DNA from 4 places in the Peribacillus sp. RS7 genome. Region 3 is predicted to be linked to each of the others. Evidence: predicted binding sites of a transcription regulator. Region 3 holds the regulator's gene; each other region holds the start of a gene.
What was found. Region 3 encodes LexA, which represses DNA repair genes until DNA is damaged. Its sites were predicted from a motif close to CGAACATATGTTCG; they were not measured.
Positions count from the first base shown of each region.

Region 1: a site for LexA is predicted at 1,110-1,123, ahead of recA (recombinase RecA). Genes of this name have one in related genera too.
Region 2: a site for LexA is predicted at 1,319-1,332, ahead of addB (helicase-exonuclease AddAB subunit AddB). Genes of this name have one in related genera too.
Region 4: a site for LexA is predicted at 1,459-1,472, ahead of ACDZ29_RS00470 (UV damage repair protein UvrX). Genes of this name have one in related genera too.

Region 1 is NZ_CP168135.1:3,844,796-3,847,862, forward strand. It holds gene ACDZ29_RS19315 (competence/damage-inducible protein A) at 1-922, shown strand, start outside; gene recA (recombinase RecA) at 1,270-2,316, shown strand; gene rny (ribonuclease Y) at 2,667-3,067, shown strand, end outside.
Region 2 is NZ_CP168135.1:3,316,970-3,320,036, forward strand. It holds gene ACDZ29_RS16700 (TVP38/TMEM64 family protein) at 62-676, shown strand; gene lepB (signal peptidase I) at 710-1,273, shown strand; gene addB (helicase-exonuclease AddAB subunit AddB) at 1,462-3,067, shown strand, end outside.
Region 3 is NZ_CP168135.1:4,067,172-4,070,238, reverse strand. It holds gene ACDZ29_RS20455 (recombinase family protein) at 1-8, opposite strand, end outside; gene ACDZ29_RS20450 (LysM peptidoglycan-binding domain-containing protein) at 28-339, opposite strand; gene lexA (transcriptional repressor LexA) at 495-1,118, shown strand; gene ACDZ29_RS20440 (LysM peptidoglycan-binding domain-containing protein) at 1,391-1,561, opposite strand; partial or broken gene ACDZ29_RS20435 (hypothetical protein) at 1,598-1,699, opposite strand; gene ACDZ29_RS20430 (glucosaminidase domain-containing protein) at 1,684-1,980, opposite strand; gene ACDZ29_RS20425 (hypothetical protein) at 2,317-2,604, shown strand; gene ACDZ29_RS20420 (esterase/lipase family protein) at 2,806-3,067, opposite strand, start outside.
Region 4 is NZ_CP168135.1:73,856-76,922, reverse strand. It holds gene ACDZ29_RS00480 (hypothetical protein) at 1-364, shown strand, start outside; gene ACDZ29_RS00475 (C40 family peptidase) at 454-1,113, opposite strand; gene ACDZ29_RS00470 (UV damage repair protein UvrX) at 1,527-2,786, shown strand; gene ACDZ29_RS00465 (YolD-like family protein) at 2,813-3,067, shown strand, end outside.

The sequences.
Region 1 (3,067 bases), 220 kb from region 3:
AAAACGGGAACGGACCATGACGGAAAACAACAAAAAGCAGGCCCTTGTCTTAGAAGGCAGTGAAGTGTTGGCAAACGATCATGGCATGGCACCGGGAATGGTCTTGTCCAAATCCGGGATTACATATATGCTCCTGCCTGGGCCGCCAAGTGAAATGGAGCCGATGTTTTTAAGTTATGGTTATGAATCGATCATGAATAAATTGGAAAAGCATGAACGGATCGATTCCAAGGTTCTTCGGTTTTACGGGATAGGTGAAGCCGAACTGGAAACGGTGATTGAAGATCTCCTTGTCAATCAAACGAATCCGACAATTGCTCCGTTGGCAGCCGAAGGGGAAGTGACGTTAAGGATCACCGCTAAAGACTCTTCTAAAGAAAAATGCGATGAGCTTATTTTAGAAGCGGAAAAAGAAATTCTTAGCAGGGTAGGTAAGTTCTATTATGGAAGTGATAATACTTCGCTAATAAAGGAACTTGTAAAAGAATTGACGGTCCGCAAGCTTTCGATCGCGGCAGCCGAAAGTTTGACCGGAGGGATGTTCCAAGAACAGCTGACAACCATCCCAGGCGCCGGTAAAGTCTTCAAAGGCGGTATTGTCAGCTATACGAATGATGCGAAGTCGAATGTCCTCGGCGTCAGTGATAATACCATCTCCGAGCATGGGGTGGTCAGCGGTGAGTGTGCAATGGAAATGGCCTCTAATGTCCGGAAAAAGCTCGATGCGGATGTAGGCATAAGCTTTACGGGTGTCGCAGGGCCGGATGAACAAGAAGGCAAGCCTGTAGGGACAGTATTTATCGGCATTTCATATCGGGATGGAAACACTCATTTCAAAGAGTTGAACCTTTCCGGAAGCAGGGCGCAGAACCGTATTCGCAGTGTGAAGTACGGATGTCATTACCTATTAAGGGATTTATGAACGCTGAAGCAGAGCTTTTTACAGCTCTGCTTTTTATTTGGTTCAAGAAGTTTGTTTCTTGAAAAAAAGGGAAAAAAGAAAAAAGTTAATTCAATGAAAATGTTTTTTTTAGGGAGTAAGTGAAAGGAAATGGAGATTTCATTAAGATAAAAAGCTTTTTTACAAAGAATATCCCGCAAGAAAAAAACGAATGAATGTTCGACTTTTTGCTTGGCAAAATAGTAAAAAGAGTATATAGTAAAGATAGGTTTTGAGACAGGATGCAAACCTTGATCTCAAATAAATTGCTAACGTAAGTACACCTTTAATCGGACAGCCGATTATTTGAATATAGAGGAGGAAATTGAGTGAGTGATCGTCAAGCGGCTTTAGATATGGCGTTAAAACAAATTGAAAAACAATTTGGTAAAGGTTCTATTATGAAACTTGGGGAACAGACTGATCGTAGGATTTCAACGATTTCAAGCGGTTCTTTAGCATTGGACGTAGCATTGGGAGTGGGCGGATATCCAAGAGGCCGGGTCATTGAGATATATGGACCTGAAAGCTCCGGTAAAACGACTGTTGCCTTACATGCTATTGCAGAAGTACAAAAAACTGGAGGCACGGCTGCATTCATTGATGCCGAGCATGCTTTAGATCCAGCGTATTCAGAAAAACTTGGTGTGAATATTGATGAGTTACTGCTTTCGCAGCCTGATACTGGTGAACAAGCCTTAGAGATCGCTGAAGCGTTAGTTCGAAGTGGAGCGGTAGATATCATTGTCATTGACTCGGTGGCAGCACTTGTTCCTAAAGCTGAAATAGAAGGCGAAATGGGAGATTCCCATATGGGTCTTCAAGCCCGGATGATGTCTCAGGCACTTAGAAAACTGTCTGGTGCCATTAATAAATCAAATACCATTGCCATTTTCATTAACCAAGTACGTGAAAAAATAGGTGTTATGTTTGGAAATCCAGAAACGACTCCGGGAGGCCGGGCATTGAAGTTCTATTCAACAGTTCGTCTGGAAGTGCGTCGTGCGGAACAATTAAAACAAGGTAATGAAATCGTTGGTAATAAAACCAAAATCAAAGTTGTAAAAAACAAAGTTGCTCCACCATTCCGTCAAGCAGAAGTTGACATCATGTATGGTCAAGGGATTTCCCAGGAAGGTGAAATCATCGATATGGGTGCAGATCTTGATATCGTCCTTAAAAGCGGATCGTGGTACTCATACAATGAAGAGCGTGTCGGACAAGGCCGCGAAAATGCGAAGCTGTTCTTGAAAGAAAATCAGGATATCGCTCTGGAAATTTCTCGGAAAATCAGAGATCACTATAATCTTGATGGAGAGCATGAATTACCACCAGAAGAAAATGAAACAGAAGAGCATTTTGAATTACTTGATTAATGGTAGGAAAAGGCCTAAGCTTGTTCGCTTAGGCCTTTTCTATATATTGTGAGAAAAGTGCGAAATTTTCAGCGGATTAAATGGCATTGAAAACAGATATCCAGACTTCTTCCATAATGAATGCTGTAGTTAATGATGGTTGATATTAAGAAAACTTGAATAATCATTGATACATAAGGGACAAACGCTTGACAATAAAAATTCTCAACTATACAATTAATATGTATATTTTACAATTTTTCAAACTAAAATTTTGAAAATTAAGTGCTGTATATTGAATTTATGTGCAATGTACTTGCCGACAGTTCAACATTTTATGTAAAAAGTTCATAGCAAGGGGAGGTGAAACGATGGAACCCATGACAATCATCTTCACTTTGCTTGGCCTAATCGTCGGTGCAGTTGTTGGTTATTTTATTCACAAATCAAAATTTGAGAGTAAAATAGCAGGGGCAAAGGGCTCTGCGGAACACATCCTTGAGGATGCAAAACGTGAAGCGGAAGCACTTAAGAAAGAAGCCTTGTTGGAAGCAAAAGATGAAATTCATAAAGTTCGTTCCGATTCGGATCGGGAATCCCGTGAAAGAAGGAACGAATTACAAAAACAAGAAAATCGGTTATTGCAAAGAGAAGAGAATCTGGACCGCAAGGATGAAACGTTAGACAAACGTGAAAGCCTTTTGGAGAAAAAAGAAGATTCTCTAAACCAAAGACAACAGCATATTGAAGAGATGGAAAGCAAAGTGGACGA
Region 2 (3,067 bases), 750 kb from region 3:
AAATAAACGGTTTTTAATAAGTTTATGCTGCTTTTATAGTAGCATGTCGAGGGAGATAATTATGGATTTGGATACTATACGTGAGTGGTTTACACTTGATCATATATCGGCGCTTATTCAGCAATATCGCTCATTCGGTCCAATTCCTGGGATCTTACTGCCGATGCTGGAAGCCTTTTTGCCCTTTTTGCCCTTAGTGGTGTTCGTGCTTGCTAATGCAACGGCTTTTGGTCTCTGGTGGGGGTTTTTATTTTCTTGGATTGGTGCTGTAGCTGGTTCTTTTTTGATCTTTTTTATTATTAGAAGATATGGTCAAATGAGGTTTTTTCGATTTTTGCAAAAACATAAGCAGGTACAGAGGTTGATGGTTTGGGTGGAAAGCCATGGATTCGGTCCCATGTTCATACTGCTCTGCTTCCCTTTTACTCCATCGGCTATCGTGAATATCGTGGCAGGACTTTCAAAAGTCAGTCCTTTGCAATATGGACTTGCAGTCGTAGGAGGGAAAGCGGTGATGATTTTTACGATCAGCTTCGTAGGTTACGATTTAGTGTCCTTAATACATAAACCTGTGCGTACGATCATTATCGGGATTGTCATCTTTATCCTGTGGTATGTAGGAAAAAGACTGGAAGTCCGGTTAAATAAAAGCATGAAGAGAGAAGAAGGACAATAAATTAGTATATAAATGTAGTAGGGGTTGAACTAGATGGAAAAAACAAACAAGAATACTTTATCCGATTGGATAAAAGCAGCCATGATAGCTTTTGTTATTTACATCTTAATCCGTACTTTTTTCTTTTCAAGCTATGATGTTGAAGGAAAATCGATGCAGCCGACCCTTGAAGATGGTAATAAACTTGTCGTGAATAAAATCAATTACCAGATTCATGATATCAACCGATTTGACATTATTGTTTTTCATGCGAATTCACAAGAAGATTATGTTAAGCGAGTTATAGGGATTGCAGGTGACCGCATTCGTTATAAAGATGATTGGCTTTACGTAAATGGTGAGAAAGTGGATGAGCCTTATCTTGAGAAATATAAGGAAGGTTTTCCGGGACAGGATTTTACGGGTGATTTTACCTTAAAAGAATTGACGGACATGACCACAGTCCCGGAGGGCAAGCTTTTTGTCATGGGTGATAATCGTCTTGAAAGTGCGGACAGCCGTCACTTTGGTTATATACCTGTTGAAAATGTTATCGGTAAAGTCGATGTTCGATATTGGCCGCTCAAAGAATTCAATTATAGATTTACAGGTGAATGATTCGAAGCCCGAAAATTATGAGGGCTTTTTCTTTTGGGGAAAACGCGAACGTACGATTGGTGTTTTTTTAAGGGAAACGGTAAAATAATTGAAAGTGTGCCTAATTGGAAACAGAAACCTAGTCATAAAAAAGAAAGTATTTCTGGTATGATAGATCTAGATATTATGTTGTATAAGGGGGAAAAGAGATGTCACTCCGTTTTTTACTGGGAAGATCGGGTGCAGGGAAAACTTCGCATATATTGGACGAAATTCGCTCCAAATTGGCAGAAGATCCCGAAGGCAATCCAATTATCTACCTCGTTCCTGATCAGATGACGTTTCTATCTGAATATAAATTAATTAAAACAACAGGCCTTGCCGGAATGATCCGGACACAGGTTTTCAGTTTTAGCAGGCTGGCTTGGCGCGTTCTTCAGGAAACTGGGGGAATGAGCCGGCTACATTTGGACAGCGTTGGCGTTAATATGTTGATACGGAAGATCATGGATGATAAAAAGGAAGATTTAAAGATGTTTCGCCGCTCTGCTGATAAGCAGGGGTTCATTGCACAGATGGAACTAATGCTGGCTGAGTTCAAGCAGTATTGCATCCAACCTGATGACATTCAAAATTATTTGGCCGAAACATCACCGTCCGGCAGCGGCATTCAGGATAAACTGCATGACCTTGAATTGGTCTATCAGGCTTTTGAGGATGAAATGGTTGACAAATATTTAGATTCCGAAGACTATTTCACTTTGCTTATCGAGAAAATGTCAGAGTCTTCATATATAAGGAATGCGGATATATATATCGATGGTTTTTATAGCTTGACGCCACAGGAATTATTGATTGTGGAAGAAATGATGAAGCTGTGCAGGAGTGTAACGATCTCGCTGACGTTAGATCAGCCCTACAGGCAATATGCTCCTGATGATTTGCAATTGTTCAGGCAAACGGGGAATCTGTATCATCACCTTTATCAGGCTGGATTGAGGAACGGTATACCAATTACAGAAGATCGAATCTTAAAAGGGACTGAGAGGTTCGGAAAGAGTCCGGGGCTGAATCATCTGGAAACTTATTTTGCCATTCGTCCTGCACGGACGTTTGAGCATTCACCTGATGTAACGATTGCCCAGGCAGTTAACCGCAGGGCTGAGATTGAAGGAGTTGCCCGGGACATCTTGTCGCTGGTCAGACAAAAACAGCACCGTTTCCGTGATATTGCGATTTTAGTCCGTAATGGAGAAGCATACGCAGATATCTTACAAACCGTGTTTAGGGATTATCAAATTCCATTGTTCGTCGATTCCAAACGGACCATGCTGAATCATCCCCTGATTGAACTGATTCGTTCCACCTTGGAGATCATCAATGGCTATTGGCGTTATGAGCCGGTATTTCGTGCAATCAAGACGGAGCTTCTATTTCCTCTGCAAAAAAATCACGATAGGATGCGCGAACAGGTAGATAAGCTGGAAAACTATGTGCTCGCCCGTGGAATTAAAGGAAGCAGATGGACGTCCAAAAATCGTTGGACCTACCGGCGCTTCCGCGGACTGGAACTCGAGGACCGGAACCAAACGGATAAGGAAATGAAGCTTGAGCAAGAGTTGAATGAGATGAAGCAATTATTTACCGAGCCCATCTTGAAGCTCTCAAAACGGGTTAAGAAGGCTGCTAATGGCAGGGAATTGTGTGAAGCCCTTTATCTATATCTTGAAGAATTGCATGTACCGGAAAAATTGGAAAAGCTTAAACTAGAGGCAGAAGAATCAGGTGATTTGGTATCGGCTAGAGAGCATGAGC
Region 3 (3,067 bases):
GCCTTCATAATACCCTACCTTCACTACTTACTGCTGACTGGCCAAATTCTGAACAAGTTCTTCCCCTTTAACCGGTATGACAATGACTTGACCAGGTATAATCGTATCCGCCCTGACTCCATTATGCTCTTCTATCCAACCAATGAATTCTTTTTTTGTCAAATCAGCTTCTTCATACTCTTCGGCAATTCCCCATAGGGTGTCGCCTTCACTTACTTCTATAGAAAGGAAATCCTTTTTTTGATCATTGTCTAATGTACAAGAGAATAAAATTGAAAAGATGAATACCGATCCCGCTAATAGAATCGTAGAAATATAATTTTTGTATAATTTTTTCATAAATATCCCTCCAAAGCGAATGTTCGTTCGTATGTTACGTCCAAATTATAATACGAACGTTTGTTTCAGTCAACAACAAAATTCGAACTTATGTTTGTATAGAGTTGGGGGCCATGCTATAATGTAGCAAAGAACATTGGAGAAGAGGTGCACATATGACTAAACTATCAAAACGGCAGCAAGATATCCTTGATTTCATTAAAGAAGAGGTCCGCCAAAAAGGGTATCCACCTTCCGTACGGGAGATTGGTGAAGCAGTTGGACTTGCATCAAGTTCAACAGTACACGGACATTTATCCCGCCTGGAAAGTAAAGGCCTGATAAGACGTGACCCAACCAAGCCGAGGGCCATTGAAATACTGAATTTGGAGGAAGCGAACAATATCCCCAAAGTTAATGTCGTGAACGTTCCGTTACTTGGAAAAGTAACAGCGGGCATGCCGATAACGGCCATCGAAAACATAGAAGAATACTTTCCGCTTCCCGAAAGCATGGTTCCGCATGATGACCATGTATTCATGCTGGAAATCATGGGTGAAAGTATGATCGAAGCAGGAATTCATGATGGAGATTATGTCATCGTGAAACAACAAAGCAGCGCCAATAATGGAGATATCGTCGTGGCCATGACGGAAGATGATGAAGCCACTGTAAAACGATTCTTTAAGGAACCGGATTACATAAGGCTTCAGCCTGAGAACTCGAATATGGAACCAATTATTTTAAGAGATGTTTCGATACTTGGAAAAGTTATAGGCTTATATAGACAAATACACTAAAAGCGCTAACCGCGCTTTTTTTGTTTGTTTAATTTATGTCCCGAATTCTCTCATTATGCATATGGAAGACTAGGTTTTGATATATTTTTTTGATAGATTCGAGTTTTCTTAAGATTATTAACATCCTTTCTCATTTATGCAGGATGAAAGGGAAACTAACGCCTTTCTGGATATATGTATTTTGAAAAATAGGAAACCCGCATTCCAATAAAAAAAGGGAGCGTTAAAATCCCGCTCCCTGTTAAAAGTTCATTTCACTCTTAATCTTTGGTTCACTTTAATGAGATTAAGATCGGCCAACCCTTCCACTGTTGAATCTGCACTTGTGTAGAACCATATGCTTTGGCAAGTTCAGAGACGGATTCCCCCTTTTTGACTATATGATAGACCTCTTCGTTGCTTGCGTCATATTTAGTTAAATCACTTGTTTCGATTAGATTCACCAGTTTTTCTATATATTTCGGGTCCGAGGCGTAGCCCGCATCGAATATTGCTTGAAGTGCCTTTTTGTAATCTTTTTTCCTAATGACAGCTGTATACAAACTTCTATTCCATGAAGTCCCCTTTACATATAGATTGGCAAGATCTTGTAAACTTTCTGCCCATGTTGGATATTTTCTGAATTTGGACCATACTTGAACAGGCGCATCGTTGACTTATTCGATTGTTTGAATACTGACAGACTCTCCTTTATAGTCACCTTTTGTACGAATATATTTTTCCCTTGATTTGCTAATAAGCTTGTCCCATAACCACTCTCCAAACAAGCTTGTGCAATGACAACAGAAGGTAAAATTTTAAATTCCTTTTGAATTTTCTGGGCATAAGGGGCAATTTCCTTAATAAACGATTCCTCGCTCATTAGAACCTCCCATTATTAGTTGGATATCTTCATTCTTATCGTATTCTAAACTATGAGAAACTTTACAGCTTGTCCAGCAAAAAAAATGTTATTAATTGTTTTCACTATTATCAATAAGGTGATAACTTACAAAGTATGGCTTCAATTTGGATTAATCATTCTCCCTCTCTAGTAAAAGCCATCAAACCAATTAATATTCAATGGATTGATGGCTTTTTAATTGAAGCTGAAAATCTTCATAACCATTTGCATAAACTTTTGAATTACTATGGTATAAACCTTTTATAATTGGTAAAAATTAATTTTATAAAACTTCTAAATTAAGGTGGTGACATTATGGACTACCCAACCATCCATACAAACTTTTGGGATGCAGTGATAGCCATTCCTACCATCATGATTCTTACTCAACTTATTAAGGTCATTTTTCATATTCCATCAAAATTCATCCCTACCATCGCTTTGGGTATTGGCTTATTCATTTCCATTTTCATTAGCCACCGTCATCATTTGGTTGCAGGAATTTTCATGGGCTGGTTTTATGGCTATGCAAGCATTGGCAATTATTCTGCACTCAAAACTGGTATTTTATCTTATAGGGAATCTTATCAAAAGACGGATTAGACCCTAGATGGCACTCGTTGGATTTCATGAATCTTTTTTGTTGCAGGGGGATTTGACTTGCTAAATACCCTTCGATCAACCGCTCACTTAGTACCAATATGAAATACGGCCTGGCTGTTTCCTTTTGCTGAATTATTTCAATACATTTCATCCCAAAAAAAGACCTCTCAATTAAGAGAAGGTCTTTTCTAATCATTATTACTATTTTTCTATATAGACCGAACGAATCAATGTACGGGTTCTTTCAGTACCATTCACATTTTTTTCCTTGACATCAATCGTTACATTATAAACACCTGATTTAGGTACTTCTGGAAGAGTACCAGAAAAATTTTCGGCGTCCATTACCTTAATTGAGCTTTTTTCACGAATTTCATTACCGTTTTCATCTATTAGATGAACCGAAAATGTTGTGCTGATTGGCCTTTTGTAATCATTCATTGGATTCTTTATTAAAAATTTT
Region 4 (3,067 bases), 1.6 Mb from region 3:
GGTGACCAATGATACATATATTCAAGATCAACATGGTAATGACCTCGAATATTCTGACTTGGAAATCGGGATGAAAGTGAAACCATGGCACCGGGGCGGGGTCAAGAAATCATTTCCTGGGAAAGCGGAAGCGAAATTGATTCTTGTTTTGACGGATGAAAAAAGTTTGGCCGAACAAAGGGCGGTCACTGCTGCCCTCAATCATGTCAGTAAAGCGGAAAGTCAGCGATTCATGGTTCTCGATGTCGTCCATTTGCCCTCAGAGCATGTGTATAATATTGAAATGATGAATCGTTCCAATTTGGATTCATCATTCATGGTGACTATAGAGGATTTAACGGATGAAATATTATATATAAAATAAATCAAAAAAACCGGACTGAATCATTTATGAATTCAGTCCGGTTTTTTTAATGGGATTTCGCTCACAAGGATGAGCTCATGTCCTGGATTTTATAACGTTTTCGCACCTAAATATTTTGGTTTCCAATAAGAATTATCCATATTCGTGATGGTTATTCCTTTAGAAGACGTAGCACTGATGAATTGACCATTTCCGATATAGATCCCAACATGGGATACTCCTGTTCTTCCAGAAGAAGTATCAAAGAATACAAGATCACCTTTAGCTGGTGATGATACTTTTAAACCTGTATTGGAATAGAGCAATGATGTTGTACGAGGTAAGGTAATTCCTTGTGATTTCTGGAATACGTAATAGACGAAGCCTGAGCAGTCGAATCCAGTCGGTGTTGTTCCGCCCCATTTATAGGGTTTGCCTATTAAGGTTTTTGCATAGCTGATCAGGCTTGTATTATTGACATTATAAACACCAAGCGCATTAAATGTGCCTCGGCCTGCAATCCCATCGGCAGTTAATCCTTTGGCTTTTTGGAATTTTTTTACTGCAGATACAGAATAGGTGCCGTAATATGTAGTCAGTGAACCTGAATATGTGAAATAACCTTTGGTTTTTAAAAGTTGTTGTAGTTGTTTGACATCGCTATGTGTCATTCCGGGTCTGAGGGTTTGATCTCCGATATTTGCAAAGGCTTGCAGTGGGGTTAGCATCATGGCAGATGCAACAGCAGCTGATGCGATCCATTTCTTCATAATTTTCATTTCCTCTCTATCTATCTCTCTATTATTCTTAACAATATTATCCTACAATACCATTATGACAATTAGACATAATTTTGGTTACAATTACATTACAAAAAATGAGTAGTAAGACTAAAATTAAATAGACGAAAGTCTATTGAAAAGGGTGGATGAATTTTAAAAAACTAAGCATATGGATTCACTTGAAATTATTCAAGTTACTAATTAATCTATTTGAAAAAAACTATATGGAAACATAGTTTAAATATGGTAATTTATCCGTTTTTAGGGTCTATTATATTTTTCAAGGAAATTACAATAAAAAGTAGAAATTTGTATGAAAACTTCCATTGAATAAGAACGTATATTCGGTTAAAGTTATGAATATAATAAAAGCGAACGTATATTCTTGTTAGGGTGAAGAAATGATGGATTATGGGACGATGCCGAAACAATCAATTATGTGTATCGATATGAAAAGTTTTTATGCAAGCTGTTCTGCGGTCATGCTTGGTCTGGATCCACTCGATTGTTATCTGGCGGTGGTTGGTGATTTGAAGAGGACGGGGAGCATTGTGCTTGCAGCTTCTCCAAAAATGAAGAAGGAATTTGGCATCAAGACAGGTTCGCGGATGTTTGAGATTCCGAATGATCCAAGGATTGTCGTCGTTGAACCCAAAATGGCGACCTATTTAAGGGTCTCGACAGAAATCACCCGCTTGTTCAACCGTTATGTGCCCAAAGAAGCGATTCACGTGTATAGTGTGGACGAAAGTTTTGTGAAAGTCGATGGTGCCGCTTCTTTATGGGGAGATGCCCGGGTGATAGCTGAAAAGATAAAAGATGAAATCGAACGGGAATTACAGCTCCCATGTGCCATTGGAATTGGTCCGAACATGCTTATGGCAAAACTTTGCCTTGATTTGGAAGCCAAACATAAAGGGATTGCAGAATGGAAGTATGAGGATGTGCCAAACAAACTTTGGCCGATTTCCCCGCTTCGTGAAATGTGGGGAATCGGCAGGCGCGTAGAAAAAACCCTTCATGGAATGGGAATATTCACGGTTGGGCAGCTTGCCAATTATGATCTTGAATTACTTGAAGCGAAGTTTGGAATTATGGGCAATCAGCTTTACCACCATGCGTGGGGAATAGATTTATCGGATATGGGGGCAGTGATCATCGAAGGGCAGGTCAGCTTTGGCAAAAGTCAAATCCTGCTTAGGGATTATAAGGCGGAGCATGAGGTCAAGCAGGTCATGCTGGAAATTTGCGAAGAAGTTGGAAGAAGGGCACGTACCCATCGCAAGGCAGGAAGGACGGTCAGCCTAAGCATTGGTTACAGCAAGGATGAGTTTGGCGGTGGTTTCCATCGTTCGCGTTCGATCAGCGAACCGACCAACATTACGATGGAGTTATATAAAGTTTGCCTGGAGCTTTTTCATGAGAACTATAAGCAAAAAACGGTTCGGAGCATAGAGGTCCGACTCTCGAATATTGTGGATGATAACGAAATGCAGCTGACTTTATTTGATGCTTCGCGCTGGAAAAAGCGGGAATTGAGTTACACGGTTGATCGAATCCGCCATAAATATGGACCCAAATCGTTATTGCGTGCAGTTTCGTATACAGAAGCGGGTACAGCTGTTCACCGAAGCAGGCTGCTTGGTGGGCATAAGGCGTAAGGTTGACTTTGAAGGGAGGGAAAAGAATGATTCGTGATCGCGGCCGTATCAAATGGACATCGATGATGTTGCCGGAGCATGTGAAGATGCTGCGGGATTGGGTGGTGGAGGATGGCTATGAAACGGAGCGCATCCTGGATGAGCAGCAACTGGAAGAAATGAATGCGGTTATGGGGGAAGCGATGGAGGAAAGAAAGGATGTCGCGATTGCTCATTATGAAGGAAACCGGTATCAGCTGTTAATCGGCAGGATTCATTATTATAATGAGCTCACCCAAAAG